Regions from separate parts of the Mycoplana ramosa genome, predicted to be linked through region 1. Evidence: predicted binding sites of a transcription regulator. Region 1 holds the regulator's gene; each other region holds the start of a gene.
The links. The regulator LexA, encoded in region 1, represses DNA repair genes until DNA is damaged. The targets are predictions, from matches to a motif close to TGTTCNNNNTGTGTTCNG.
Positions count from the first base shown of each region.

Region 2: the regulator LexA is predicted to act here: its motif matches at 7,894-7,911, upstream of dnaE (DNA polymerase III subunit alpha).
Region 3: the regulator LexA is predicted to act here: its motif matches at 7,837-7,854, upstream of JNC62_RS12410 (ribonuclease T2 family protein).

Region 1 is NZ_JBHEEW010000006.1:122,858-132,979, forward strand. It holds gene JNC62_RS09450 (ComEC/Rec2 family competence protein) at 1-1,674, shown strand, start outside; gene lexA (transcriptional repressor LexA) at 1,655-2,371, opposite strand; gene JNC62_RS09460 (YMGG-like glycine zipper-containing protein) at 2,584-2,841, opposite strand; gene JNC62_RS09465 (SDR family NAD(P)-dependent oxidoreductase) at 3,045-3,803, opposite strand; gene JNC62_RS09470 (L,D-transpeptidase) at 4,008-4,592, shown strand; gene JNC62_RS09475 (ABC transporter) at 4,996-5,124, shown strand; gene JNC62_RS09480 (hypothetical protein) at 5,283-5,873, shown strand; gene JNC62_RS09485 (protein-S-isoprenylcysteine O-methyltransferase) at 6,049-6,642, shown strand; gene JNC62_RS09490 (hypothetical protein) at 6,652-7,434, shown strand; gene JNC62_RS09495 (SDR family NAD(P)-dependent oxidoreductase) at 7,431-8,309, shown strand; gene JNC62_RS09500 (hypothetical protein) at 8,345-8,611, opposite strand; gene JNC62_RS09505 (serine hydrolase) at 8,779-10,122, opposite strand, start outside.
Region 2 is NZ_JBHEEW010000004.1:197,906-208,027, forward strand. It holds gene JNC62_RS06990 (ribonuclease J) at 1-941, shown strand, start outside; gene mce (methylmalonyl-CoA epimerase) at 1,051-1,455, shown strand; gene JNC62_RS07000 (DUF1467 family protein) at 1,676-1,945, shown strand; gene JNC62_RS07005 (ion transporter) at 2,791-3,522, shown strand; gene proS (proline--tRNA ligase) at 3,674-5,002, shown strand; gene JNC62_RS07015 (lipoprotein-releasing ABC transporter permease subunit) at 5,116-6,423, shown strand; gene JNC62_RS07020 (ABC transporter ATP-binding protein) at 6,434-7,120, shown strand; gene JNC62_RS07025 (hypothetical protein) at 7,205-7,783, opposite strand; gene dnaE (DNA polymerase III subunit alpha) at 8,173-10,122, shown strand, end outside.
Region 3 is NZ_JBHEEW010000008.1:156,210-166,331, reverse strand. It holds gene JNC62_RS12435 (lytic murein transglycosylase) at 1-1,139, shown strand, start outside; gene JNC62_RS12430 (DMT family transporter) at 1,429-2,376, shown strand; gene metF (methylenetetrahydrofolate reductase [NAD(P)H]) at 2,853-3,770, opposite strand; gene JNC62_RS12420 (ArsR/SmtB family transcription factor) at 3,772-4,785, opposite strand; gene ettA (energy-dependent translational throttle protein EttA) at 5,226-6,875, opposite strand; gene JNC62_RS12410 (ribonuclease T2 family protein) at 7,062-7,688, opposite strand; gene JNC62_RS12405 (alpha/beta fold hydrolase) at 8,010-8,969, shown strand; gene JNC62_RS12400 (DMT family transporter) at 8,966-9,919, shown strand; gene caiB (succinate--glutarate CoA-transferase) at 10,052-10,122, shown strand, end outside.

The DNA of each region.
Region 1 (10,122 bases):
CTGATCACGGCAGAACAGCGCGGCATCAGCCCGGAAACGGTGGAGGCTTTGCGGCAATCGGGCCTCGCTCACGTTCTGGCGATTTCAGGGCTCAACATGGCCCTTGCGGCGGGCACCTTTCTGGTCGGCGCCCGTCTGCTGCTGGCACTGGTCCCGGGGGCAGCCGAGCAGTTCCCGGTGAAGAAGATCGCAGCCGTCGGCGGATTGATCACGGTCACGCTCTACATCATGATTTCCGGCGGCGCGGTTTCGGCAATCCGCTCGTGGCTCATGATCGTCGTCATGCTGTTCGCTGTCTTATTCGACCGCACCGCCATCAGCCTGCGCAACGTTGCGCTCTCGGCCTTGATCATTCTGGCAGTGACCCCGTCGGCGGTCACCGGTCCCGGCTTCCAGATGTCCTACGCGGCAACCCTGGGCCTCGTCGCGGGCTATGGTGCCTGGCGCGACTGGTCCGCGCGACGCCCGCGGTGGATCGGTGACCGGTCACGGGTCCTGTCGGTTGCATCCGCGCTTGTCGGTGGAATTCTGCTGTCGTCTCTGATCGGCGGGGTCGCGACGCTCGTCTATTCCATCGGGCACTTCCATCGAATCCCGGCCTATGGCCTCGCCGGAAACCTTCTTGCGATGCCGATCATATCGTTCCTCGTCATGCCGATGGCCGTCATCGCCATGCTGCTCATGCCGTTCGGACTGGACGGCATCCCGCTCGCGATCATGGGACGGGGCGTCGACTGGATCATCGCGATGGCCAATTGGGTTGCCGGCTGGGGCGGAGAGGTGGTCACCGGCCGATTGCCGCCGCTGGCTTTCACGCTTGTCGCGGCTGGAGGCGGGCTGGTCTGCCTGTTTCGCACCCGTTTCGCAACCATCGGTCTCTTACCACTCGTCTTCGGCGTGGCTGTCGTCGCCGTCCGCCCCTCGGATGTGCCGCCCGAGGTTCTCGTGTCGAAGGACGGCCGGCTCGTGGCGCTCGTCATGCCCGGAGAAGCCGCCACGAACCGGTCGCGGCCGCCCGATTTCATCTACGATCAATGGCGTCGTGCCCTTCGCCTTGGTACCCATCGATCGCCAATGTTCCTCACCGATGGCGATGCCGCGCAATGGCGGACGGCGACTGGAAGTGGCGCGGGCACCCATCGCTCGGAGGGCCTGGTTGGCCTGGCAGTGCCGAAAGTCCGTCCGCAAGGACGGCAGCGCCGAGGCATGGATAGGGAGGTGGCGCCTGATCCTGTTGCGATCGCGCGGGCACGGGACGACATGGATTCTGCGTTCGCCGTAGCCGCCAACGACAAGCGGTTCGTTTGCCGCCGCAAGGAGTGGTGTGCCGGCACCGCGCCGTCCGGTTGGCGTGTCCTCGTGCTCGAGGATCCGGCCCTTCTCGGGGCCGCCTGCGACCGTGCCGATCTCGTGGTCATATCACGCTACATTCGGATGGAAACCTGCCGTTCCGGCGCGAAACTCGTTTCGGCACGCAGCCTGCGTCGCACCGGGGCCCTCGAGATAACACCGCGGCCTGCCGATCGGCCTGCCGATTGGACCGGCCGATTACGCTACAGCGTTCGCAACGCCGTCACGACGCATCACCGCCCCTGGAGCCGACACCGCCTGTACGACTGGCGGACGAACACCTTCTTCGATTCAGAAAATGCAGTCAGTGATAACGGCGAATGAGGCCGACGAGCTTGCCCTGAATTTTCACTCGGTCGGGGCCGAAGATGCGGGTCTCGTAGGCGGGATTGGCGGCTTCCAAAGCAATGGAGGCGCCCTTGCGGCGGAAGCGCTTCAGTGTCGCCTCCTCGTCGTCGACGAGGGCCACGACGATCTCTCCCGGGTTGGCGGAGTTCGTGTTGCGGATGATGACGGTATCTCCATCCAGGATCCCGGCCTCGATCATCGAGTCGCCCTTGACTTCCAGCGCATAGTGCTCACCAGCACCGAGCATCTCCATTGGAACGGAGATGTCATGGGTGTTGTTCTGGATTGCCGAGATCGGCACGCCGGCGGCGATGCGCCCCATGACCGGAACCGAAACCGACCCATCCGCCACGGCGGCGGCCGGCCTGGCCGGGGAGGGCGCTGGCATTGGCTTGCCAAGGCTTCCTTCGATCACCGATGGCGAAAAACCGCGCCGCGCCTTCAGGCTGGGCGAATAGGCTTCGGGCAGCTTGATCACCTCGAGTGCGCGTGCCCGATTGGGCAACCGACGGATGAAGCCGCGCTCCTCGAGCGCGGTAATCAGCCGGTGAATGCCCGATTTCGAGGCGAGGTCGAGGGCATCCTTCATCTCATCGAATGACGGCGGAATGCCGGTCTCCTTCATCCGCTCGTGGATGAACAGCAGCAGTTCCTGTTGTTTGCGGGTCAGCATGGCTCGTCACCCAGAATCGTGAAACAAATCCAGAACGGACACTATCTGTTCCACATGTGTTCCGCAAGGGGCAAATTTCAATCAAAGGTACAGCGGCTCGTGTGAGACTGTCGGCCGCGAGGCCGGCGGCAGCTTCCATGGTCGGGAAAAAGGCCCTATCGGGGACGAGGGGCCTTCTTCCCGGTTCAACTGCGACACGGTTTGCGCGCCGATTAGGGGCAGGCGGCGATGTAGCGACGCCCGTAGCGATCGCGGTAGTAACACCGACCGGGCTGTCCGGCCACGTTGCCGATGACGGCGCCGGAAACGCCGCCGATCGCGGCCCCGACGGCTGCGCCCCGAACGTCATTGGTGATGGCGCCGCCGATCACTGCACCGGTGGCTGCGCCGATGCCGGCCCCCCTCTCGGTTGGCGTGCAGCCGACCGCTGCGAGCCCGGCCAGAACGAGTATTAGGGAAATCTTGGTCATCTCCATTCCTTCCTGTCTCGTTGATTTTCTTGCCTGTCGATATCTTGTCCACCCCAACCAGCCGTCAAGTGTAATCCGGTTTTTCGTCCAGGTACAACCGGTCGTGGCGCATGCGCGTTCGGGCGAATGTTGCGATCGGACAGATACGATCATGCCGGTAGCGCCTTCAAGGCGGTCGGGGATCGGTCAGATCGGGTGACACGCTAGTGCGCGCTATAGGCACCATCCACGAGATGGTAGCTGCCCGTGATGAAGCTCGCCTCGTCCGAGAGCAGGAAACAGACGAGTGCTGCGACTTCTTCCGGTCGTCCCCGTCGCCCCATCGGCTGCAGCGACTCCATCCGACGGCTGCTCGCCAGTTGCGGATGCTCCGCCAGGAGCGGGGTATCGATCCAGCCGGGACCGACGGCGTTGATGCGGATCCCGAACTTGGCATATTCGATCGCCGCGACCTTGGTCAGTCCCGTGACACCGTGCTTTGCCGCCGTATAGGCCACAGTAAAGGGCAGACCGACGCAACCGAGCACGGAGGAAACGTTGACGATCGCGCCACCGCCCGACGCCATCATGGCGGAAATCTGATGCTTCATGCCGTAGAAGACCCCGTTCAGATTGACGTCCATCACCTTCTGCCAATCGTCGATGGGATAATCCCCACTGGGAAGCCGCGGTCCGTGAATACCGGCATTGTTCACCGCCAGATGCAAGCCGCCGCATCTTTCCACCGTGGTTTCGACCAGCATCCCGACCGCTTCGGCGTCGGTGACGTCCACCGCGACCGCATGGGCCTTGTCTCCATGCGCCCGACGGATCTCGGCGGCAACGCCCTGCGCGGCGTCATGGTCGACGTCGGCGAGGACAACCTCGGCGCCGCCGGCGGCCAGGCGCCGCGATATGGCGGCACCGATTCCCGAGCCAGCACCCGTCACGATCGCGACTTTTCCATCTAAGGCAAACGCCATCGCGTCCCATCCCTGTTTGACTGCCATGGCCAGTCGAGCAGAGGCCGCCCTTCGACGCAAGGGGATTCATCGGAAGCAGAACCGGCATGGTTGGCCGGCACTCTTTTTCTCCCTGGCTTCAATCAAAGGGAGAGACTTGGCCGAAGCGCGCCGCAATGGTATCCATAAAAAAGCAGGGGTTCGTCTGATCGCTAGCAGGTGCAAATGGACAGGAACTTCATGACGCGTCGGGGATTGGTGTTCCTGGGGCTGGGCCTGCTGGCCTCTGGATGCAGTTCGACCTTCGGATCGACGGGATACCCCTCCATGTCGACCTATCGCGTTGCCTCCCAATACCGCCGTCGTCAGGTCGCGTATGAGGGCAACGAGCCGCCCGGAACGATCGTCGTCAACACCTCGGAACGTTATCTCTACCTCGTCGAGGGCGGTGGGCAGGCGATACGTTATGGGGTCGCCGTGGGCGAGGAGGGGCTGACATTCAGGGGAGAGGCGACCGTCGGCCGCAAGGCGGAATGGCCCTCGTGGAGGCCGACGGACGACATGATTCGGCGTAAACCGCGGCTGGCGCAGTATGCGGGCGGCGTGGAGGGCGGTCCGCATAACCCGCTTGGGGCGGCCGCGCTCTATCTCTACCAGGGCAATCAGGACACCATGTACCGGCTGCATGGGACGAATGAACCGTGGTCGATCGGGCATGCGGTCTCAAATGGATGCGTGCGCTTGACGAACGAGGACATCATCGATCTCTACAGCCGCGCACCCGTGGGAACGCGCGTGAAGGTCATTTGACAATACATCCGGGAGGATTTGGCCAAAGGTCCATGTGTTTCCTGCCTTTGCGGCTATAAAAATCAAACCTTCCGCCAGTTTTGCGCGGCGGTTATTTCGAATGGCCGCCGTCAAGCATGCACATACGAGGCCCTTGTTCATTGAGGACACGGTCTACTGAACAACCGGAAGCGACGGTCCTTTCGCCAAGAGCCGTCGCTGGAAGCGGCATCGTACCCTGCAAGCGCGCGCAGGATAATCGACGATCACGGCTTGAAACAATTCGTTGATAAATCTGATCTTGCCAGCTCTTTGCAGTGATTAACTTTGTGTCGCTTCCGCACTATGCCTTTGTTGCTTTTGCGGTTATTAGTAGTAGCGTTGCCTTCGAAAACCTATTCCGTTCCAAGGAAAGGACATGTTGATGAGCAGACTTCTGATCGTGACAGTAGCAGTACTTTCCGTAGTCAGTCTGAGTGCCTGCGGCACAGTCGGCAAAGGCAAGGGCAAAGCCCCGCCACCAGTCGAGCAGCCGGCACCCGTATATAAGTGACAACCAGCTTAAAAAGGGGAAGTGCCTGGTGGCACTTCCCCTTTCTGCGCGCTCTCTCCAGCAGTGAATCCAGCGGCTGTTGCCGATAGCAGGCGAGGGTGCTTTCCAGCCAAAATTGGGCTACCCTGACCGCGGCACCGGTAAATGGAGCGTGTTCTATGACGCTGGGAAAGAGCCATGCATCGCTTATAGTCGCCCTTGCGCTTGGACTTGCGTCCTGCCAGTCCGAGGACAAGCCCCCCCAGCCGCGCTACGTGTCTGACTATCGCGGCTATACCGGTGCTGCAGATGGGGTGACGCAGCGCAGCCAGAAGCTTTATTTTATCGAGTTCCGCTCACGCTACGCGCTCAGCTATGGCCATACCTACGTGGTCTTCGGGCGCACCGACAAATCCGGCAGGATGATCAATCCCGAGGTCGCTGGCCTCGCGCCGGCCTCTACGGATGCGGCGCCCTATGTGCTTGGCCATTTTATACCGGTCCCGGCCGAGACCGGAGCGAGCGATGGCGACCTCGAAGAGGAATATCGTTCCGCAAGCTGGCGCGTCATGCTGACCGAGGCCGAATACCAGAAGACCGTTGCGTTCATTCGGCAACTGCAGGCCAAGTCCAAGTTCTGGCAGGCGACCGTCAACAACTGCAACGCCTGGACCGGGGAGATCGCAAAGTTCATGGGCTTCAAGACGCCGCCCATCTGGCTCAGGCCGCAGCAGTACATCACGCAGCTTCGCGAGATGAATGTCGGCTGAAGAGCGCTGCCGCGTTTGGCGTTGGAACGTGCAATCAAGCCGATGCGGGGATCGTTTCGTTTCCGCCTCCATCGCCGCGTCTGCAGGTATTCGTTTTGGACCATGCACTTTCCGGCTTGTCAGAGACAAAATCCGCTGTGCAGTATGAGCAAAATCGAGCAGGCTCTGAATCTAAATGAATCTATCCGCTGCCGCAGTCGGTCAAATACTATGGGTGCTCGGCGTTATTGCCTGGTACGTGATCCGCTACCCCTTCGAACGCCGCGCCAAGCGCGTCCGGATCGTCACGAATCGGCGTTCGTTCGTTGACATGGTCGGTCTGGTGGCGGCCACGCTGGGGCTCGCGGTCGTGCCCGGTATCTACGTCGCCACCGGCTTTCCCGAGGCGGCGGATTACCCCGCCCGCATGTGGGCCATCGCCATCGGGGCGGTTTCGTTCTTTTCTGCGATGTGGCTCTTTCGCCGGACACACAAGGAACTCGGCAAGAACTGGTCGATCAGCCTGGAGATTCGCGACAAGCATCAACTGGTCAGCGGCGGGCCATACGCGCTGGTTCGCCACCCCATGTACACCTCGTTCTTGCTGATGGCGCTCGGCCAGGCTTTCCTGCTGTCGAACTGGGTCGTCGCACTGGCCGGCTTTGTCGGATTTGCGCTGCTCTTTTTCCTCAGGGTCGACAAGGAGGAGCGCATGATGCTGGACAGTTTCGGGGGCAGCTATCGCGACTACATGGATCGGACCAAGAGACTGATCCCCTACATTTATTAGAGGTGCATGATGCGCGGCCGCGCTTTGAAGATTTCGGCACCGCGACGCCTCGTCGGCGACCTCATGCGGTTTTCGATCGGCATTCCGCGCGTTACGGTGCAGCGGCAAATGAACCTGGGCGCGCTTGTTAGCGCAAGGGCGGCGCAGCCGCAGCGACCGTCATGGACCGTGCTGTTCCTGAAAGGGTACGGGCTGCTTTCGCAGGAAACGCCGGAACTGCGCCGTGCCTATGTCAAGCTCCCGAACCCGCATTTCTACGAGTACCCCGTCAGTGTCGCCTCCGTCGCGCATGAGCGCGAGCATGAGGGGGAGCGAATCGTCCTTTTGGGGACCATCAGGGCACCCGAGCGCCGCAGCATATCCGACCTCCAGGCGATGATCAGTGCCGCGCGCTCGCGCCCGGTCCACGAGATCAAGGAGTTCCGGCGCGCGCTGAGGCTCGCGCGGTTGCCGGGACCGGTCAGATGGCTGCTGATGTGGCTGGGACTGAACATTGCCCGGCAGCGCGGCCGCCATTTCGGCACGTTCCAGTTCTCCGTCTATTCCGGCCTCGGCGCGGAATCGTTCAACCCGCTGACGCCGCTGACCACCCTGCTCAACTATGGCCCGATTGCCGAAGACGGCACGGTCAATGTCCGCATCCTCTACGACCACCGGGTCATGGACGGGGCGAATGTCGCGCGGGCGCTGGAGCGCTTCGAGGAGATATTGAACGGTGAGGTCGCCATGGAAGTGAACGGCCTTGCCCAGGACGGGGCGAGGCCGGTGCAGCCAGCGAGGACGGCCGGATGAGCCTCGGTTCCGAGTTGCGGCCGGCGGTCGTCGTTGTCGGGGGCTCCCGTGGCATCGGCAAGGCGATCGCGACCGTCGCCGCGCGGCAGGGCGGCCCCGTCGTGCTCGTCGCGCGCTCGCACGACAGCTTGCTGGCAGCCGCAACCGAAGTGCAGGAGGCCGGCGGCGAAGCCTTCACGCTGGACCTCGATCTGTTTTCGGCCGGGGCGTCGCTGCGTCTCGAGGCGTTCCTCCAAGAGAATCGTCTGTATTGCGACGTTCTCGTCAATAGCGCCGGCTATGGCCTGCGCGGCGCCGCGACAACCCTGCCGATCGGCGAGCAACTGGGGATCATCGATGTCAATGTGCGGGCGCTGAGCGAGCTGACGCTTCGTTTCCTGCCGGGCATGCTCGCGCGCCGGCGTGGAGGGGTGCTCAACCTCGGTTCCATTGCCGGTTTTACCCCCGGGCCCAACATGGCGCTCTATTATGCCAGCAAGAGCTTCGTGCGCTCGTTCTCCGACGCCCTGCACGAAGAGTTGCGCCACGCCGGCGTTACGGTGACCTGTGTGGCGCCGGGACCGGTGGAGACGGAATTTCTCGACCGGTCCGGGGCCGGCCGGGCAATGTTGTTCAAGGTTCTGCCGAGAGCGGATGCCGTCGATGTGGCCGAAAGCGCCTGGCGTGGCTTCAAGGCCGGCCGCCGGCTGGTGGTGCCGGGTGTATCCGCGAAACTGACGGCTTTCGTGGCATCGATTCTGCCGACCGCGGTCTTGCTGCCGCTGATCGGCCGGCTGCAGCGTCGCGGCAACGACCCCTGCCCATGCGGATCGGGCGCAAAGTACAAGAACTGCTGCGGCAAAGGCTGGCTGAGCCGGATCGCCCCCGGTGGCTGAGGCGCCTCATTCAGCGACACCCGCCGCAGGCAAATTCACCGCAGGCGCATCCGGACAGGGTGGCAGCGGCCCGAACGGCCTACATGCAAGTGGATCCCGGCCTGTGGCTGTCCTGTGCGCCAGGCGCGGGCGCCGTGGGCCAGCAGCATGCCGACCAGGTCCTTGGTCTTGTTGCGTGAGCGCGCCAGACCGATATCGGCGATCCGAAGCGCTGCCTCGTGGAGAGGGTGAAGACCGTTCCTGTTGCCGCGCTTGCCACCAGATCCGGGCGGGGAGCCAATCACATTCTCGTTCATCGCCATAACGTGCCTCGTACGCAATACTCTATCGAGGACGGCGGACGCCGAAAGTCAGCGTCCCCGGCCTTGCCGCCGCCACCGGTAATCTGACCCATCCGGTGGCTGTCGCGGTTAGGCTGATATCTTTGCCGCACTGGCGCATGAAAAAGCGTCCCGCGCAGCCACGCTCGTCACTGCTGGCTTGCCCAGCAGGCAATACCTTTCTTCTTCAGGACCTTGCAGGCGTTCACGGCGCTGTCCTGGCCGGAAAAGCCGCCAAAACGGGCGCGGTAGAGCTGTTCGTTGCCGTTGCCGAAGGCGACGGTGAACGGTTGGGCGCCACGCAACGCCTTGCCGCCGCGGTCCTGCGCCTTTTCGAGGAGTGCCTGTGCCTGATCGCGATCCGGAGTCGCGCCGATCTGAATGACCCAGCCGGAGGGAATGGATCGGTCTTTCGAAGCGGCAGTAGACGAGGTGGTCAGGGCGTCGACGGCAGGATCGACGTCCCCTTCCTCCACCACCGTTTCCGCTGGGGCAGCCGCTGGCACGGCGACGTTGCGCTGGACCCGAAGGGTGGCCGCGAGCGCGTCCTTGCCGACGACGCGGGCTGCGTTCGCGTCGGTGGTCGCGGCATAGGCCATCTCGATACGCGATTCTTCGTAGCGATACGTCGGTACCGGCCCGTTCTCAGGCAGTTCGACGTTTCTTGCGGTTTCACCGCCGGCTGCGGATGCTGATACGCTGTTTGCCGCCGCATTTGCCGTGAGCGTCGGGGCGTCGGCGGTTTCGGCGATCAGGTTGCCGCCGCCGCGCCGGGATGCTGCCGGCATGTAGCGGGCGATGAGTTGCTTCATCTGCTGGTCGCGAGAGGCGCCGGTGCGCCCGCCGAGTACGACGGCGACGACGCTGCGGCCGTCCGCCTGGGCGGAGGTGACCAGGTTGAAGCCGGACGCACGTGTATAACCGGTCTTGATGCCATCGACCCCACGGACAACCCCGAGAAGCCGATTGTGGTTACCGATCGTCGCCTTGCCGTAGCGAAAGCTGCGGGTGCTGAAATAGTCGTAGTACTGCGGAAAATGTTGACGGAGCGCCAGCCCGAGGCGCGCCTGGTCGCGGGCCGTCGTGACCTGCGCGGTGTTCGGCAACCCGTGCGCGTTGCGATAGACGGTCCGGGTCATGCCGAGCGCGCGAGCCTTCTGCGTCATCAGGCGGGCGAAGCGCTCTTCGGAGCCGCCGAGGAACTCGCCAAGGGCCGTCGCGACGTCGTTGGCCGAACGCGTGACCAGCGCCATGATCGCCTGCTCTACCGTCAGCTTGCTGCCGGGGCGCACCCCGAGCTTGGATGGAGGCTCCTGGGCCGCATTCTTTGAAACCGGAACGAGCGTGTCCTTGCGGATCTTGCCGGCCTCTAGAGCCTCAAAGGTCAGGTAGATTGTCATCATCTTGGTGAGCGAGGCCGGATAGCGCTGTTCATCCGGCGCTTCGCTGTAGAGCACCTTGCCCGTTTTCGCGTCGATCACGATTCCGGCATA
Region 2 (10,122 bases), on a different contig from region 1:
CGGTGGCAAAGGCTGCCGAAGCCGCCGGGCGGGAAGTGCTGCTGCTGGGCAGCTCGATGAAGCGGGTGATGAACGTCGCGCGCGACATCGGCCTGCTGGAGGGCATCAAGCCGTTCATCGAAGAAGACGAATTCAGCTACGTTCCGCGTGACAAGATGGTCGTCATCCTCACCGGCAGCCAGGGTGAGCCGCGAGCCGCACTGGCGAAGATTGCGCGCGACGAGATGCGCAATGTCTCGTTTGTCGCCGGCGACACGATCATTTTTTCGTCGCGCGCCATTCCGGGCAACGAGAAGGCGATCAACGACATCAAGAACGGGCTGATCGACCAGGGCATTCATGTCGTGACCGACAGCGAGGCGCTTGTGCATGTTTCCGGCCATCCCCGCCGCAACGAACTGCAACAGATGTATGCCTGGACGCGGCCGCAGATCCTGGTGCCGGTGCACGGGGAGGCGGCTCACCTGGTCGCCCAGGCCGAACTCGCAGAACAGTCCGGGATTCCAAATGTGCCCCGCGCGCGCGACGGACGCATGTTGCGGCTTGCGCCGGGGCTGCCGGAAGTGATCGGCGAGGTGCAATATGGCCGCATCTTCAAGGACGGAAACCTCGTCGGCGACTATGACGAAATGGGGATCGGCAACCGCCGCAAGCTCTCCTTTGTCGGCCATGTCGCCGTCAACATCGTGCTCGATTCGCGGTACGAGTTCCTTGGTGACCCCGAGGTCGAGCCTTACGGGCTGCCGGAGTTCGACGACGAGGGCGAGGACATGGGCGACACCCTCTACGACGCCGTGCTCGGTGCGGTTGAAAGCATCCCGCGGACACGGCGCAAGGATCTGGAAACGGTCCGCGAGGCCGTACGTCGCGCGGTGCGCGCCACGGCCAACGAGGTCTGGGGGAAGAAGCCGGTGGTGACCGTGTTTGTCACGAGGGTGTAGCTCGGGCCGGTCGGCGGCGCGGCCCTGTGGTGCGCCATGTGAAGTTTGCTGCCTCCCGAAGCCGTTCATCGGTGTCTGTCGCGGAACGGCAGGATGGAAGGAGTGACCAATGCTTGGACGCGTCAATCACATAGCCATTGCGGTCCCCGATCTGGCGTCCGCAGTCGCCGCCTATCGCGACGTGCTGGGCGCACCCGTGACAGCACCCCAGGCGTTGCCGGAGCACGGGGTCACCGTCGTTTTCGTCGAGTTGCCCAACACCAAGGTGGAACTGCTGGAACCCCTCGGCGAGGCGTCGCCGATTGCGGCTTTCCTTCAAAAATCGCCCGGCGGCGGGATGCATCACATCTGCTACGAGGTCAGCGACATCCTTGCCGCCCGCGACAGGCTCGTCGCCGGTGGCGCGCGGGTTCTCGGGGACGGGAGCCCGAAGATCGGCGCGCATGGCAAGCCGGTCCTGTTCCTGCATCCCAAGGACTTCTTCGGCACATTGATCGAGTTGGAGGAAGTGTGACAGTGCGCCGCTAGAAACGGATTTGAATTGCCGTTTCGAGGGGGGTAAAAGCAACGGGCTGGCCGCAGCCGCAACATCACCGATGTATGCGGCGGGGCAGAACGGAGCTGTTAGCCAGTCTTCGCTGCGTCGCACGCTCCGCCACAGGGGCATCGCGCCGCAGATCGACCATAGAACGCCATTGCCGTTCGCCCGATGGCGCGGCACACCGGGTATTGCCATGCAGTTGTTTTCGATCCTGGCCGTCTATTTCATCATCTGGTGGTTGACGCTGTTCCTCGTCCTGCCCTTCGGGATGCGCACGCAGGCGGAAGAGAACGACGTGGTGCTCGGGACGACGGAAAGCGCGCCGTCGAAGTTCCGCGTTGGCAAGGTCATGCTGACCACCACGATCGTGGCTGCCGCGATTTATGCGGCCTGGTGGGTGCTGTCGGTCGAACTGGGCTATGGCATCGACTCGGTTCCGCAGATCTACCCCCGGTTCGATTGACCCTGCAGCATGCATTCCGATAGTGGGAACCGGATTCGGCACCCAGCCGGGCTAAAGCGTGACAAACGAATATGAATGGCGCGTTCGCCATGTGCGCTTGAGCGGAGTCGGGCCGCGGACCGTTCGCGGGTTTATGCCTACGCGCGGGAATGTCCGGGACACAGTCTGCAAAGCTGAAAAGTTGCCCATGGCGAAAGTCGCCCTTGCGATAGTCATCCCACCGTCATGGAAGCTGTCTAAAGCGTGTGTCCGAAAGCAATGGGCAAGGACATTCGGCTGCTCCACACCTGAAGCGCGGCAGGATTATCTCGAAGCGGCGTGCATCGGCGTGTGAAGTCAAAAAAAAACAAGGCTGAAAGCCTTGTTGTTAAAGTGTCGCGTGATCTTTATCCGTTGCCGGTGGCAGCGTCTGCGCGCGCCAAAGATCTGATCCTCCCAAGACTTGACCGCGAAATGGCAAGAATTTGTGCTCCCTGCCTGTTTTGTGGCGTGAAGCTAGCTCAAAGCTTCGGCGTTGTCATCTCGTTTTTTGCATATTTGACACACCGAGACGGAAAATTTTTTCCGTTGACCGAATTGTGATGGCTGCCGTTGCTTTTTCGCCCCTTTCGGAGCGAGACGCACGATCAGCACAGGTGGGTTGGTCGCAGTTGGTTGCAATCCTGCGGAGGCGCCCGGCACAAGCGATTGGAGCGCGGCGCCGCCGAATGAAGTTCTTGACTTGTTGATTTTGTTTCGATTTTCCTCGCCAATCGGAATCAGACGGACAGTTGTGCAATGCACGCCAGACTTTCAGCGCTTCTCGTCTCCCACCGTGGGAGCAATTTGTCATTGCAGTCATTCTTGTGAACGCGATCACGCTCGGGCTGGAAACGTCCGCAGTCGTGATGGCCGACTACGGGAGGCTTCTCCACCTCGTCGACCAGGTGATCCTCGGCTTTTTCGTCCTGGAGATCGGACTTCGGCTTTTCGCATTCCGATCGTCCTTCTTCCGGGACGCGTGGAGTCTCTTCGATTTTGCCATCGTGGCAATCGCGATGCTGCCGACGTCCGGTGCATTCTCGGTCCTCCGGGCCCTGCGCATCCTGCGGGTGCTGCGCCTGATCTCCGTCATTCCCTCGCTGCGCAAGGTCGTTGGCGGATTGATCGTCTCCCTGCCGGGGCTGGCATCGATCTTCGTCCTGATGATGCTTGTGTTCTATGTCTTCGCGGTGATGGCCACCAATCTCTATGGTGCGGCCTTCCCGGAGTGGTTCGGCACCATCGGCGCTTCCTACTACACGCTGTTCCAGATCATGACGCTGGAAAGCTGGTCGATGGATGTCGTGCGCCCGATCATGGCGGTCTATCCCTACTCGTGGGCCTTCTTCGTGCCGTTCATTGCCTGCACGGCCTTTACGGTACTCAATCTGTTCATCGGCGTGATCGTCTCGGCCATGCAGGATCAGCAAGAAACGGTCGCGGAGGTGGAGCGCGTGTCGATGCACACCGAGACGCGCCTTCTGCTCGACGAAATCCGGGCGCTTCGCGACGAAGTCCGGCAGTTGCGGCGCGAGCGCGAGTACGAACGCGCCTGAGGAAAACGGAGGGTCGGGTTCGACGATGCTGTTTGCTTCGCTGCAGCCGTGCGGGTTTCCTTCCGCCGGCGAAGCGTTTATGAACGCAACGAACCAACCTCTTTTCGCCCGATTCCCGAGCTAGGCGAAACCTGTCTTTTTGGAACCCGTCATGCGCCTTTCCCGCTTCTTCATGCCTATCCTCAAGGAAAATCCCAAGGAGGCGGAAATCGTCTCGCACCGGCTGATGCTGCGCGCGGGGATGATCAAGCAGCAGTCGGCTGGCATCTACACCTGGCTGCCGCTCGGCAAGCGCGTTCTCGACAAGGTCAATGCGATCATCCGAGAGGAGCAGAACCGTTCCGGCGCCATCGAGCTGTTGATGCCGACGCTGCAGTCGGCCGAACTCTGGCAGGAAAGCGGGCGCTACGATGCCTACGGCAAGGAGATGCTGCGCATCAAGGACCGTCAGGACCGGCCGATGCTCTACGGCCCGACCAACGAGGAGATGATCACCGATGTGTTCCGCTCCTACGTCAAGTCCTACAAGGATCTGCCGCTCAACCTCTATCACATCCAGTTGAAGTTCCGCGACGAGATCCGTCCGCGCTTCGGCACCATGCGCTCGCGCGAGTTCCTGATGAAGGACGCCTACTCGTTTGACCTGACCCGCGAAGGCGCCGAGCATGCCTATAACCGGATGTTTGCGGCCTACCTGCGCACCTTCACGCGCCTGGGCCTGCGCGCCATTCCGATGCGCGCCGACACCGGGCCGATCGGCGGCAATCTCAGCCATGAATTCATCATCCTCGCCGACACCGGCGAATCCGAGGTGTTCTGCCACAAGGACTTCCTCGGCTTCGACATTCCGGGCGAGGACACGAATTTCGACGACGTCGCCGGCCTGAAGGCGATCTTCGACAAGTGGACCTCGCGCTACGCTGCCACCTCCGAAATGCACGACGAGGCCGCGTTCAACGCCATCCCGGAAGCCGAGCGCGTCTCCGCCCGCGGCATCGAGGTCGGGCATATCTTCTACTTCGGCACGAAGTATTCGGAGGCCATGGGCGCCAAGGTGCAGGGACCGGACGGCAAGGAGCACACCGTGCATATGGGCTCCTACGGCATCGGGCCGACGCGCCTGGTGCCGGCGATCATCGAGGCTTCGCATGACGAGAATGGCATCATCTGGCCGAAGTCGGTGGCGCCTTTCGAGGTCGTCGTCATTAACATGAAGGCTGGCGATGCCGCCTGCGATGCGGCCAGCGAAACGCTGTATGGCGCGCTGTCGAAGGCCGGCGTCGACGTGCTCCTGGACGACAAGGACGAGCGGGCGGGCACGAAGTTTGCCACCGCCGACCTGATCGGTGCGCCGTTCCAGGTCATCGTCGGTCCGCGTTCGGTGGCTGCCGGCGAGGTCGAGCTGAAGGACCGCAAGACGGGAGCGCGCGAGACGCTGAGCGTGGATGCGGCAATCGCCCGTTTGACGGCCGGCGTTTGATCTGGATGTCGGAGCCGAACCGTCCGCAAGGAGCGTGCCGGCTCAAGCGGATACCGATTCCTCGCGCGCCCGGCCGGGCGCGCAGTGCAAATAGAGACTGATCCGGAGGCATCATGGCGGAAGCGACGGGCGAGGGCACCGTGGGACCGGCGGAAAAAACGCCCGCGATCCGGCCGTTTTCCGGGTTCGAGCGCATGGTTGCCTGGCGCTATCTGCGCTCGCGGCGAAAAGAGGCGTACATCTCGGTCATCGCGGGGTTTTCCTTCATCGGCATCATGCTGGGGGTCGCGACGCTGATCATCGTGATGGCGGTGATGAACGGTTTCCGGACAGAGCTGATTTCCCGCATCCTCGGCGTCAATGGCCACATGATCGTCCAGCCGATCGACGGCCCCTTCGACAATTACGCGGATCTGGCCGACAGGTTCTCCAAAGTCCCAGGTATCAAGGCGGCAATTCCGTTGGTGGAGGGGCAGACGCTGGCCTCCGGCAAGGGCGGCGCTGGAACCGGAGCGCTCGTGCGCGGCGTCCGCGCCGACGATCTGGTGAAGATGAAGGCCGTTTCCGACCATATCAAGTCGGGCGATCTCGTCGGCTTCGCGTCGGGAACCGGGCTTGCAATCGGCGCCCGCATGGCCGAGCAACTCGGCATCGTCGCCGGCGACTCGATCACGCTGGTCGCCCCCGAAGGCGACGTGACCCCGCTTGGTGTCAACCCCCGGGTGAAGACCTATCCGGTGTCGGCGATCTTCGAGATCGGCATGTCGGAATATGATGCGTCGATCATCTACATGCCGCTCGAGGAGGCGCAGCTCTATTTCAACGCCGACGGCCTGGTGCAGTCGATCGAATTGTTCGTCGACAATCCGGACGACGTGGACGCGCTGCGCCAGCCGATCGAGGCCGCCGCCGAGCGCCAGATCTATGTGACCGACTGGCGGCAGCGCAACCGGACGTTCTTTTCCGCACTGGAAGTCGAACGCAACGTCATGTTCATGATCCTGACGCTGATCGTCCTCGTCGCCGCGCTCAACATCATTTCCGGCCTGATCATGCTGGTGAAGGACAAGGGCAGCGACATCGCGATCCTGCGGACGATGGGCGCGACCTCGGGCGCCATCATGCGCATCTTCTTCATGACGGGGGCGACGATCGGCACCGTCGGCACGATTGCCGGTGTCGTTCTCGGCGTGGTGGTCTGCCTCAACGTGGAATCGATCCGGCAGTTCTTTTCCTGGCTTTCCGGACAGACCCTGTTCGACCCCGAACTTTATTTCCTCAGCCAGTTGCCGGCCGACATGAACCCGGGCGAGACGATCTCGATCGTCGTGATGGCGCTGGCGCTGTCGTTCCTGGCGACCATCTTCCCGGCCTGGCGCGCCTCGAAGCTCGATCCGGTCCAGGCCCTGCGGTACGAATAGGAAACCATCGATGAACGCGCGCGTCGCATTGCAGCTTTCCGGCGTGGAGCGCCATTACGGCCAGGGCGAAACGATCCTGAGCATTCTCAAGGGGGCGGACTTCGAGTTGCGCAGCGGCGAGACCGTCGCGATGGTTGCACCGTCGGGAACGGGCAAGTCGACGCTTCTGCACGTGGCGGGCCTGCTGGAGAAACCGGATGCCGGAGACGTCATCATCAATGGCCGCGCCTGCGCGGGTCTGAACGACGACCAGCGCACCGCGATCCGCCGCAACGACATCGGCTTCGTCTACCAGTTCCATCATCTTCTGCCGGAATTTTCCGCGCTGGAGAACATCATGATGCCGCAGCTGATCGCGGGGCTGCCCAAGGCGGAGGCACGGGAGCGGGCGCGCCAGTTGCTCGACTACATGCGGATCGGCCATCGCGCCGAGCATCGGCCGTCGGAACTGTCGGGCGGCGAACAGCAGCGCGTGGCGATCGCCCGCGCCGTTGCCAATGCGCCGCTCGTGTTGCTCGCCGACGAGCCGACCGGCAACCTCGACCCGGAAACGGCTGGCTATGTCTTCGAGGCGCTGGAGGCACTCGTTCGTCAGTCGGGTCTGGCTGCATTGATTGCGACCCACAACCACGAGCTCGCATCCCTCATGGATCGCCGCGTGACGATAGAGGATGGCAAGGTCCGAGAGATGACCTGACGGGATCCGGCGGTCCGGTACCGTCGGCGGCAGCCTCGCCGCCGCTTCGCAACGGCAGTACCCCGCCTTGGAATCGAAGCCGTCCTATTGCGATCCGAAGCCGCAAGCCTTCCGGCCGATCTCGTCGCTCCAGTCCTCGTAAGCGATCTGGGCACCCGCCGTGGTGATCGGCTTTCCGTTCGCGGTCCCCTTGCCGGTCAGCACGTTGAGGTCGCATGCGCGCGTGTTGTCGTTGTCGAGGGTGTCGTAGGACGAGTAGGTGTAGCCGGCGACGATGAAGCGGCCGCCGCGATAGGCGAGCGTCAGGCTCTGGCTCCAGCGATCCCGCCCGATCGAGCTGTTCTGCGACGTCAGCTTGATCGACCCGTTCGCCAGCGCCGCGACTGTGGGCTCCTGGCCGAACATCGTGAGGTTGCCCGAGATCTTGTTGGGGGCTGAGACCTTCAGTGCCAGGCGCGATTCGCCCGGATTGGCGAGGTAGATGAAGACGGCGTTGTCCTCGTCGCTGCCCTCGGCCGGGCGGGCGATCAGCGCCAGGTCGGTATTGCCGTCCCTGTCCCAGTCACCGGTTGCCGCCGCGACGATCCGGTCCGCGGGAAAGTCCTCGGCCGCGGCGACGCATGGCGCCAGCAGAACCATCAAGAGTGGCAGCACACGTTTCATCCGGTCACCCCGCGTCGATCGGCAAGCAGCTTAGGAAATTGTGTCGATGCGGTCCAGCTGCGACCCCAGGAGGCAGAGTCGGATAGATCTGCCAGAGATGGGCTTGACGACGGAACAAAACAAGAACAAAATGGCTCCGTGTTGAGAAAGGGAGACCTACGATGACCGAATTCATGCGTGATGTCGCAGCTTTTGCCTCCATTGCGATGTTTGTCGCGAGCCTGTCGGTGCTCGCCCTCGGCTTGTAGGGCATTCGGTTACGGCGGCGCCCGTTGTCCGATCGAGCCGGATCGGCAACAGGGGATAAATGCCTTCCGCCCGGTGTCCGGCTGGACTTTCCCGGCAGGAATCCGCTTATCCTTCCCGCTTGTTGAATCGAGGTGGCGAGCATGGCGGAAATGGCGGCGACGGAAGCAGGGCGCGGCGAGGTGCAGTTCGTGCATCTGCGCGTGCATTCGGCCTATTCGCTGCTCGAGGGCGCGCTGCCGATCAAGAAGATACTCGGCAAGGCCGTCAGCGACGGCCAGCCGGCGATCGCAATCACAGACACGAACAACCTGTTCGCGGCCCTCGAGTTCTCACAGAAGGCGGTGGCCGATGGCATCCAGCCGCTGATCGGATGCCAGCTCGCAATCGACATGGAAGACGAGGGTGAGGGGGAGCGGCGCAGTCCGGCGCAGTCGCTTGCCAAGCTGCCGTCCCTCGTCATTCTGGTTGCCACGGATGCCGGCTACGCGCGGTTGATGGATCTTGTCAGTCGCGCCTATCTCGAGGGCGAGGGGGGCCATGCGATCCACATTCGGCGGTCTTGGCTCGATGACGGCACGGAGGGGCTGATTGCACTGACCGGGGCATCCACCGGACCGGTCGACATGGCGCTCGCTGCCGGGCAGCCCGCGATGGCCGAGGATCGGCTAAGGGAGCTCAAGCATCGGTTCGGCAACCGGCTTTATCTGGAACTGCAGCGCCACGCCGGCTATGACCGGCGGCACGAGCGACGGATGATCGAACTGGCCTATGCGCACGACGTGCCGCTGGTGGCGACGAATGAACCCTTCTTCCCGTCGCCGGACGACTATGAGGCGCATGACGCGTTGATGGCGGTGGCGCATAACGCCATGGTGTCGGACGACAATCGCTTCCGGCTGTCTCCAGACCACTACCTGAAGGGCCGGGCTGAGATGGCGGAATTGTTCGCCGATCTGCCCGAGGCGTTGGACAATACCGTCGAGATCGCCCGGCGCTGTTCGTTCGTGCTGAAGACCCGTGCACCGATCCTGCCAAGGTTCACCGGCGCCACGGCCGATCCCGAGGAAGCCGAGCGGGCCGAGGCGGCGGAACTGCGTCGTCAGGCGGTGGAGGGGCTGGAGCGGCGCATGGCCGCGCTCGGCCTTTCGACAGGCTTCAGCGAGCAGGACTACCGCGAGCGGCTGGACTTCGAGCTCGGCGTCATCGAACGCATGAAGTTCCCCGGCTACTTCCTCATCGTTGCCGACTTCATCAAATGGGCCAAGGAGCAGAACATTCCCGTCGGTCCAGGACGTGGCTCGGGCGCCGGCTCGCTGGTGGCCTATGCGCTGACGATCACCGACGTCGACCCCTTGCGCTTCTCGCTGCTGTTCGAACGCTTCCTCAATCCGGAACGCGTCTCGATGCCGGACTTCGACATCGACTTCTGCCAGGACCGGCGCGAAGAGGTGATCCGTTACGTCCAGCGCAAGTACGGCCGCGAGCAGGTGGCGCAGATCATCACCTTCGGCTCGTTGCAGGCGCGCGCCGCACTGCGTGACGTGGGCCGCGTGCTCGAAATGCCGTATGGCCAGGTCGACAAGATCTGCAAGCTGGTCCCGAACAATCCGGCCAATCCCACCCCGCTGTCGAAGGCGATCGAGGAGGAGCCGAAGCTGCAGGAAGAGGCGGAGAAGGAGCCGGTTGTCGGACGCCTGCTCGACATCGCCCAGAAGATCGAGGGTCTCTACCGGCACGCCTCGACGCACGCCGCGGGCATCGTGATCGGCGACCGGCCGCTGTCGCAGCTCGTGCCGATGTACCGCGATCCCCGCTCCGACATGCCGGTCACCCAGTTCAACATGAAGTGGGTCGAGCAGGCGGGGCTGGTGAAGTTCGACTTTCTCGGGCTGAAGACGCTGACGGTTCTGAAGACGGCCGTCGACTTTGCCCGCAAGCGCGACATCGAGATCGATCTCGGCAGCCTGCCGCTGGACGACAAGCTCACCTACGAGATGCTCTCGCGCGGCGAAACGGTCGGCGTGTTCCAGGTGGAAAGTGCCGGCATGCGCAAGGCGCTGATCGGCATGCGGCCCGACTGCATCGAGGAC
Region 3 (10,122 bases), on a different contig from region 1:
ACACTCCGGCCGAGCCTACCCCCGTGGCCTGTGGCGGCGATTTCAGCGCCTTCCTGCAGGGCGTGAAGAGCGAGGCCGTTGGCAAGGGCGTGTCAGCCGACGTGGTCGATCGCGCGCTCGCTGGCGCAAGCCTGGACCAGAAGGTGCTTTCGCGCGACCGCGCTCAGGGCGTCTTCCGGCAGACGTTTCTGGAATTTTCCAAGCGCACGGTGAGCCAGTCGCGCCTCGACATCGGCCGTAAGAAGCTGCAGGAACTGTCCGACGTCTTTCAGCGCGCCGAGCACGAGTTCGGCGTTCCGGGCCCGGTCATCGCCGCCTTCTGGGCCATGGAAACGGATTTCGGCGCCGTTCAGGGCGACTTCAACACCCGCAACGCGCTTGTGACGCTGGCGCACGACTGCCGCCGTCCGGAACTATTTCGCCCACAGTTGATCGCGGCGATCGAGATGGTGCAGCACGGAGACCTTGATCCAGCGACGACGACCGGCGCATGGGCAGGCGAAATCGGCCAGGTGCAAATGCTGCCCAAGGACATCATCGCCTTTGGTATCGACGGCGACCGCGACGGCCACGTCAATGTCAAGCAGAGCGCCGCGGATGCCATCCTGACGGCGGCGAAGTTCATTCAGCATCTCGGCTTCACCAAGGGGCAACCCTGGATTCAGGAGGTCGCACTGCCGGAAAACCTCCCCTGGGAAAAGACCGGCCTGCAGCCCGGCATGACCGCGGGCGACTGGTTCGCGCTGGGCGTAAGGCCACGCGACGGCGACACCCGCTTTGCAAACCTCGCCTCGTCGCTGGTGCTGCCGCAGGGACGCAAGGGCCCGGCGTTCATCACCTATCCAAACTTCGACGTCTATCTCGAATGGAACCAGTCGTTCATCTACACGACGTCGGCGGCCTACTTCGCCACCCGCCTCGCCGGCGCTCCCCCCTATGAAAAAGGCCAGCCGGAGCAAGGGCTGGACGATAGCAGCATGAAGGCGCTGCAGACGCGCCTTGCCGAACTCGGCCACGACGTCGGCAAGATCGACGGCATTCTCGGTTACGGCACGCGCACCGCGATCCAGAAGGAACAGTTGCGCCTCGGCATGCCCGCCGACGGCTGGGCGACCCCCGCCCTGCTCGGCGCGCTTTGAACCGCGCATGCCGGGCCGGCTCGCCCGGCGGCGGCACGCCCCCCACAACACGGCGCCGCGGACTCCCGCGGCGCATTTTTTTTGCTGTGTTCGTTCGGAGCGAAGCGCAAGGCTGGCTTTGTGCAGCACCTTCAAACATGATCACGCCGACCGCTGCTCCGCACTGGAATCGGGTGGTTGCCGCGCGCCCGGAAGGCTAACTCGGACATCAGAGGCAAACCGCCATGCGGCAAAGCGACATCGCGTCCTGTGCCACAGGCGCAATACGACAGCAGAAGGTGACGCCATCATGAACCAGCACGCAAGCCTCAACCCGGGCTACACGATGACGCCCAAAACCTGGGCCATGCTGTTCCTGCTGGGCCTGATCTGGGGTGGCTCGTTTTTCTTCGCCCGCGTCGCCGTGCAACACATAACGCCGATCACGCTCGTGCTTTTGCGGATCGGCATCGCAGCGCTTGCGATCCATCTCTATCTTGCCGGGCGCTTCGGCCTGTATCCGGTGCTGCGGCAACGCTGGCGCGAGTTCCTCGTCATGGGGCTGATCAACAATGTCGTCCCGCACATCCTCATTTTCACCGGCCAGACCCAGATCGGCGCCGGGCTGGCGGCGATCCTGAACGCGACGACGCCGATTTTCACCATTCTCATCGCCAATCGGTTGACCGCCGATGAGAAGATGACGCCGGCCAAGGTCATGGGCTGCCTGGTCGGGCTTGCGGGGACGGCCGTTTTGGTCGGTCCGCGCGCCATTGCGCCCTTCACCGGCGAGACCGCGGGGCCGCCGCTCTGGTCGCTGCTGCTGCCGCTTGCGGCCGCAATGTCCTATGGCTTGGCTGGGACCTACGGCAAGCGGTTTCGCGGCGTCGCCCCACCTGTGACTGCGGCCGGCCAGTTGACCGCTGCCGCCGCCGTTCTCCTGCCGCTGGCGCTCCTTGTCGATCACCCCTGGACCCTGCCGATGCCGCCGATGAATGTCGTGCTGTCAGTCCTGGCCCTGGCGCTCATTTCTACCGCCTATGCCTACATTCTCTTCTTCAGAATCATGGCGGCCGCCGGCGCCACCAACACCTCGCTCGTCACACTGCTCGTGCCGCCAAGCGCAATCGTCGCCGGAATGCTCTTTCTCGGCGAACAACTGTCGCCGACGGGCGCTACCGGCATCGTTCTCGTGCTCTTGGGTCTTGTCATCCTCGACGGCCGGGCCTTGAAGCGGTTTCGCCCTTCAGGCGCTTAGCGCATCTAGCCCCGACTGTGGTGGCGCGGATGTGAGGGAAGGCATCGTTGCGGCGGACCCCGATTCGCCCAGCGCGGCCTGGAACCACCTCACGCACGTTAACGCTCGCGAAACTTTTGTGAATTTTCCGTGACCGGAAATTCGGATGAAAGAACAATTGTTTAGGCCTGTGGAAAAAGTGTGGCGAGCCCTGTGATACCGCAGCGCAACACACAAACAACTTTTCAAGCGCGATTTTTACGCCTTATTATGGCCACGCAACGCAAGGAGGTAAGCCATGGGACTCACACATTCCTTGAATGTTCTGATGATCAGTGCAGCGTTCCTCTTCGTCGCCGGCATGATTTTCATCTGAGCGGCAGCGTCGTCCAAAGGACAAAAACGCAGAGAAGTCATTCTTGACCCATCACGAAACGCATGACCCCGCCAGGTCATGCGTTTTTTACGTGGCCTGCCGGGCTGATGGCCACGTGCTCTCACGCGGCAGCGCCTGCCGCCGTCTTTCGCGCCGTGTTTTCCCGACGCTCGAACCCCACCTGGTCAAGCACCGATGCCACGAGCGCCGACCGGTTCATCGTGTAGAAGTGGAATTCGTCGACGCCCAGCGCGATCAGCCCTTCGACCTGACGGGCCGCCAGTTCCGCGGCGACCCTCGCCCGCTCGTCGGGCTGGCCGTCCAGCGGCCCGAGGCGATCGGCAAGCCATTGCGGCACCGTCGCGCCGCATAACCCCGCGAATTTCTGCACCTGGGCGAGATGATGGACCGGCAGGATGCCCGGCACGACCGGAATGCCGATCCCGGCCGCACGGACCCGCTCGAGGTAGCGCTCGTAGTGGACGTTGTCGAAGAAGAACTGCGTCAGTGCCCGGGTTGCGCCCGCATCGACCTTGCGCTTCAGCATATCGATGTCAGCCGCCACGTCGAAGCTTTCCGGGTGCTTCTCCGGATAGGCAGAGACCGACACCTCGAAATCGCCGATCGCGCGCAGTCCGGCGACCAGTTCGGCGGCATTGGCGTAGCCGCCCGGATGCGGCCGGTAGGCGGCACCGATGCCGCTGGCCGGATCGCCCCGCAACGCGACGAAATGGCGGACGCCGACAGCCCGGAACTCGTCGATGACGGCGTGCACGTCCTCCTTCGTAGCGCCGACGCAGGTCAGGTGTGCCGCCGCTGACAGCGGCGTGTCACTGATGATGCGCGCCACGGTGGCGAGCGTCGGCGCGCGCGTGGACCCGCCGGCCCCGTAGGTGACCGAGACGAAACTCGGTGCGTAGGCGGTCAACGCGTCGATCGTCTCCCAGATCTGGCGCTCGGCCTCCTCGGTCCTTGGCGGAAAAAACTCGAAGGACAGCGTGGGGGCGCTGCGTTGGCGCGCGGTCAGGCCATTCGTCATCTCAATTCCTCCCGCCAATGGCGATGAGTGGTTCGGCGCCATCGGCGCCGTCCGCGGGTCTCTGATCGCGCGCCAGCCAAATGGTCACCGTCAACGCCTCCGGCCCGCTGTCGGCGGGGTTGAGATCGATCGTCTTTTCGAGCGCCAGGCCCGCCTGCTGCAGCCAGTCCGCAACGATCTGGTGGGAAAACCCCAATCGCAGATGGGCGTGCTCGTCGCGCAAATGCTCGATTTCGTGCGGGGCAAGATCGATGATCACCAGCCGCCCGCCCGGCCGGAGCATGCGGGCGGCTTCGGCAATGGCGGCGTCCGGTTCGTCGAGAAAATGCAGGACCTGATGAATGGTCACCACGTCGAACTCGTCGCGCTCCAGCGGCAGGTTGAAAATGTCGCCGTGCCGGATCGACGCCTTGGTGATCCCGGCGCGGTCCAGATTGGCGCGGGCAACAGCGAGCATGTCACGACTGGCATCGACGCCGACACCGCGCCGATAAAGCCCCTCAAACAGTTGCAGGATGCGGCCTGTGCCGGTGCCGAGGTCTAGGAACGCATCGACCGGCTGATCCCCGATCAGCCGCAGGAGCGCCGCCTCGACCTCCGCATCGCTCACATGAAGGCGACGCAGTTCGTCCCATTCGGCGGCATTCCGGCTGAAATAGGCCTGCGCCTTTTCCGCGCGTGCCTTCTTCAGCACCGCAAGCCGTTCCGCGTCCCTGGACAGGATCGGGTCGGCGCCGTCGATGCGGTCGAGCAGCAGTCGTGCCAGCGAGACGGCGGCACCCTCGTGCCTCAGCCGGAAATAGGCCCAGGCGCCCTCCTGGTAGCGGTTGATCAGCGCCGCCTCGGCGAGAAGCTTCAGATGCCGCGAGATCCGCGGCTGCGACTGGCCCAGGATATCGGTCAGATCCGTGACCGTCAGATCGCCGCGGGCGAGAAGCGCCAGGAGGCGCAGCCGCGTCGATTCGCCCGCCGTCTTCAGCACTTCCACGGTGTCGTCCAAGCCGAGCTTCGCCATTTGCGCCCCTCAATCCAATCAAGACATAAAGATATGTTTATGTCACGGATTGCGCAAATGCAAGCCGCAATCTCCACGGCTCGGCGGCGAAGCCGGGAATACCGTGGACAATGCCAAAAGAGCGGTTCGGCCGGACACGAACTGGGCATCCAGCCCTGTGCATCAACAAAATCAACGAGATGCCGACAGAACGAGGTGCTCGCCTGTCGGCCGCGCATTCTTCGGAGGAGGCGGCCTGAACGGGTCGCCACGGCCCTCGGCGCCGGACTATCCGCGCCCCATCTGTCGCAATGAACGATCGAGCCGGCCCGATCGCGCCATGCCCGCAATCACAGGCCGCAATGACAAGCCGCCACGGGGTATCCACCGTGGCGGCTTGATGGAGATGAGCGCAGAGCAAGCGGCCGCTGGGCGGACCCGCATCCCCTGCCCTTTGATCCTCAGCGGGTCAGCCGCTTGTAGGTGACGCGCTTCGGATTGACCGAATCCGGGCCGAGCCGGCGAATCTTGTCCTGCTCGTAGTCCTCGAAGTTGCCCTCGAACCATTCCACGTGGCTGTCGCCCTCAAAGGCGAGGATGTGGGTCGCGAGGCGGTCGAGGAACATGCGGTCGTGGCTGATGATCACCGCGCAACCGGCGAAGTTTTCGAGCGCGTCCTCGAGGGCGGCCAGCGTTTCGGTATCCAGGTCGTTGGTCGGTTCGTCGAGCAGAATGACGTTGCCGCCGGCCTTCAGCATCTTGGCGAGGTGGACGCGGTTGCGCTGGCCGCCCGAAAGCGTGCCGACCTTCTGCTGCTGGTCGCCGCCCTTGAAGTTGAAGGCGCCGCAATAGGCGCGCGAGTTGACCTCGTGCTTGCCGAGCTTGATGACGTCGTTGCCGCCGGAGATTTCCTCCCAGACGGTCTTGTTGCCGTCGAGCGCGTCGCGGCTCTGGTCGACGTAGCCGAGATCGACCGTATCGCCGATGCGGATCTCGCCGCTGTCCGGCTTTTCCTGGCCGGTGATCATGCGGAACAGCGTCGTTTTGCCGGCGCCGTTCGGCCCGATGACGCCGACGATGCCGCCGGGCGGCAGCTTGAAGGTGAGGTTCTCGATCAGCACGCGGTCGCCGTAGGACTTCGTCAGGTTCTCGGCTTCGATGACCACCTGGCCGAGACGCTCGCCGACGGGGATGACGATCTGCGCGTCGCCGGGACGGCGGTCGGCCGCCGCCTTGACCAGTTCGTCATAGGCACGGATACGGGCCTTCGACTTCGCCTGCCGGGCTTTCGGGCTGGAGGCGATCCATTCCTGCTCGCGGGCAAGCGCCTTCTGGCGCGTGGCTTCCTCGCGGCCCTCCTGCTGCATGCGCTTGGCCTTGGCCTGGAGGTAGGCCGAGTAGTTGCCCTCGTAGGGGATGCCGCGGCCGCGGTCGAGCTCGAGAATCCAGCCGGTGACGTTGTCGAGGAAGTAGCGGTCGTGGGTGATCATCAGCACAGCACCCGGATATTCGCGCAGGTGCTTTTCCAGCCAGGCGATCGTCTCGGCGTCGAGGTGGTTGGTCGGCTCGTCGAGCAGCAGCAGGTCCGGCTGAGACAGCAGCAGCTTGCAGAGCGCGACGCGACGCTTTTCACCGCCGGACAGATTGCCGACGTCCGCATCGCCCGGCGGGCAGCGCAGCGCATCCATGGCCATCTCGACCTGGCTTTCGAGGTCCCAGAGGTTCTGGCTGTCGATGATGTCCTGGAGCTTGGCGCCCTCTTCGGCCGTCTCGTCCGAATAGTTCATCATCAGCTCGTTGTAGCGGTCGAGGATCGCCTTCTTGGCGGCGACGCCCTCCATCACGTTTTCCAGAACGTTCTTCGCCGGATCGAGCTGCGGCTCCTGCGGCAGGTAGCCGACGGTTGCACCCTCCGCCACCCAGGCCTCGCCGGTAAACTCCGTGTCGAGGCCGGCCATGATCCGCAGCACCGTCGACTTACCGGCGCCGTTGGGGCCGAGAATGCCGATCTTCGCGTCCGGGTAGAAGGAAAGGTGAATGTTCTCCAGAACCTTCTTGTTGCCGTAAGCCTTGTTGAGCCCTGCCATGTGATAGATGAACTGTCGTGCCATTGCGCGCCTGCTCCGCATTCGAAGAAAATTTGCCCGCTATGTAGGCGAATTCCCCCGCAGCGGCAATGCAGCGGCACCAAGACAGTGGGAATTGTCGCAGCAGCCCGAGCGCTCGGACATTGACAGCCGCTGTGGCAGTGAAGCAGAGGCGATCGGGCGCAGGCAACGCACCGCCCGACGGATGGATCAGTCACCACCCGCCCGAGCCACCAGGCCGCCGGTGCATCTGGATTTGGTGGCCGAAGCGCCCCGAATGAGACCGCCGAGGTCCCCCTCGTCCGCCTTCAGCCCGATGGTCAACCCGGTGACGATCCTCTCGTCGCCGATCGTGCGGCAGCGCAACTGCACGCGCTCACCGGTCCCCGCGCCGAATGCGGCATCAAAGGCGGCAGCGAGTTCGGCGATCGTCACTGCCTTGCCCGCCTTCGCCTCGAAAAAGGCGCCGACCGCAGAGGTGTTGACGGCGTCCAGCATCTCCAGCGATCGTCCGTAGTAATCCTCCGCCGTCGCCGCATGGCAGGTACCGTTCATCACCCACTGATGCCGGTCGAGCCCGGAGGCGACGCCGGGCATGGCTGTAGCAAGCCGCATTGCCGTCGTCTCGGACAGTGCCAGCTTGGGCAGATCCGTCCATTTGCTGGAGCGGTGGCGCTTTTTCAGCTCCGCATCGATGCCGCAGTAGCTCTTCTTGACCCGCCATAGCCCGTGCAGCGACAGACGTGTCGCCTCCTCAGCGCCCTCCGGAGGCCGGACGCATTCTGGAGCCTTCGGCTTCGTCAGGCAGAAACCCGGGTGCCAGGTCAGTGCCAGCACATGAGCGGTCCTGGGCTTTCCACCGCCGGCCTCGGGTTCGCCCGGCAGGGTGACCGCAGCCGCGGGTGCCGCCAACACAAGAAGGAGCAATGTTGCAGTGATTCGCGCGCATGTGGATCCGGGCCTTGCCATGACACCTCCCCCAAAACAGAACAAACCATAAACATTAATTAACATTTGCGGGAGAATTGCAACCTGAAATTTTGATGACGAGAGCTGGCGGCGATTGCGCCCTGCACCCGCACCAAGTGCAATTTGCATTTCGGAGGAAAATCAATTTCATGCTTTCACCGCCAGTCTCCCCATGTCGCCCGGAGCACCATGTTCAGCACAACCCAGCACCTGCAAAGCCCGACGGGGGCGAGGCTCGCCTATCGCCACGAGCCGTCGCGCGGTCCGGGCACAGGCGCGGTCCTGATCAGCCATGGGCTTGCCGAGTATTCGCGCCGCTACCAGGCCTTCGCAGAGCGCCTGGCAGCGGCGGGCTTCCACGTCTATGCCCACGATCATCGCGGACACGGTGAAACAACCGCACAGGACGCGCCGATCGGACGCTTCGCCGATCGAGACGGATTTCATCTTGCGCTGGACGACATGGCCGCGATGCGCGCGCTGGCCATTGAAGACCATCCGGGATCTCCGATCATCCTGTTCGGCCACTCGATGGGGGGACTTCTCGCGCTTCTGTTCGCAGAAACGCATCCCGAATTGATCGACGGACTTGCCGTCTGGAATTCCAACCTGAACCCGGGCGTCGCCGGCCGCGCTGCGCAAGCCATCCTCCTGGCCGAACGGATGTTGAAGGGATCGGATGTGCCGAGCGGGATCTTGCCAGAGCTCACCTTCTCCGCGTGGGCGAAGAAAATTCCGCACCGTCGAACCGACTTCGACTGGCTCTCGCACGATGCGGCGGAAGTCGACCGGTACATCGCCGACCCGCTCTGTGGCTTCGATGCCAGCGTCTCGCTCTGGATCGATGTCTTTGCCATGACGTTTGCCGCCGCGAGCAGGAAGGCGATCGCGCGCCTGCCGGTCGGATTGCCGATCCATCTCGTGGGTGGCGACGAGGACCCGGCGACCGATTTCGGCCGCGCCGTCGCCTGGCTCGGTGACAGGCTGAAAATGGCCGGCCTTGCCGACGTCACCTGCCTCGTTCACCGAGGCTTGCGCCATGAGACGCTGCTGGAGCGGCAGGACCTGCGAGAAATGCCGATTGCGGATTTTTGCAGCTGGTGCCAAAGGATTGCGCTGACTGAACGCCGAACCGGTAGATCCAAATGACCGCACATGCATCGCCATCTTCGTCCGCTCTCCGTCAGGAGGTGGGGCTCGGGCTTGTCCTGATGGTCATCTCCGTGCTTGTCGCGCCGGTTATCGACCTCTTCTCCAAGCTTGCGGTGGCGGAGGTTCCCGCGGCCGTGATCACCCTTTGCCGCTTCATCTTCCAGGCGCTGACACTTCTGCCGGTCGTTCTCTGGCGCGGCACCCTGCTCGACCTGACCTGGAAGAAATCGGCCCTGCATGCGCTTCGCGGCCTGATGGCCGCGACCGTGATGATCACGTTCGTCATGGCTCTTTCCGTGATGGAGATTGCAGACGCACTCGCGATCTTCTTCGTCGAACCGATCATCCTGACGATCCTGGGGGCGATCTTCCTGAAGGAGACGATCGGCTGGCGGCGCTATACCGCCTGTGCCGTGGGCTTCCTCGGCGCCCTGCTGGTGATCCAGCCAAGCATGCAGGAGGTCGGACTGTTTGCGTTGCTGCCGGTCGTTTCCGCGTTCGGGCTGGCGGTGTTCTACCTGATCACGCGGCTGGCCGCGCAGAGCGAGGACCCCTGGTCGATGCAGCTGCATACCGGCCTCTGGGGCGCAGCCTTTGCCGCGATCGCGCTTCTGGTCGGCAGCCGTTTCGGCTGGACGGCGTTCACCCCGGTCATGCCGCACGGCGTTTCCACGCTGTTCATCATCTGCGCCGGCATCGCCGCCACCATTTCCGGCATTTTCGGCGCCTATGCCTATCGCAGCGCCCCGGCATCGGTGCTGGCACCGCTGCAATATCTGGAGATCGTCTCGGCCACCATTCTCGGTTGGTGGGTGTTCGGCGACCTGCCCGATCCGCTGAAATGGGGCGGGATCTCGATCATCATCAGCTCCGGCCTCTATGTGATCTGGCGCGAGCACCAGTTGAGAAAGCGTCCGACCATCCCCGCGATGCCGCCGCTCGTTTGAACCGAACGCAGCGCGATTAAGTCCGGACGCGCATCAACCCATGCCCGGTTGATGCTATCTCGCGATGCGCCTTTTTGTTATCCAGCATACATTGCCGAGGATTGATTGCCGTTGACGACGAACGGTGTCGGCATGGAGGACACGATGGACAAGAAGAACCTGCCGCTTGCCGGAATCCGGGTCATCGAGCTCGCGCGCGTGCT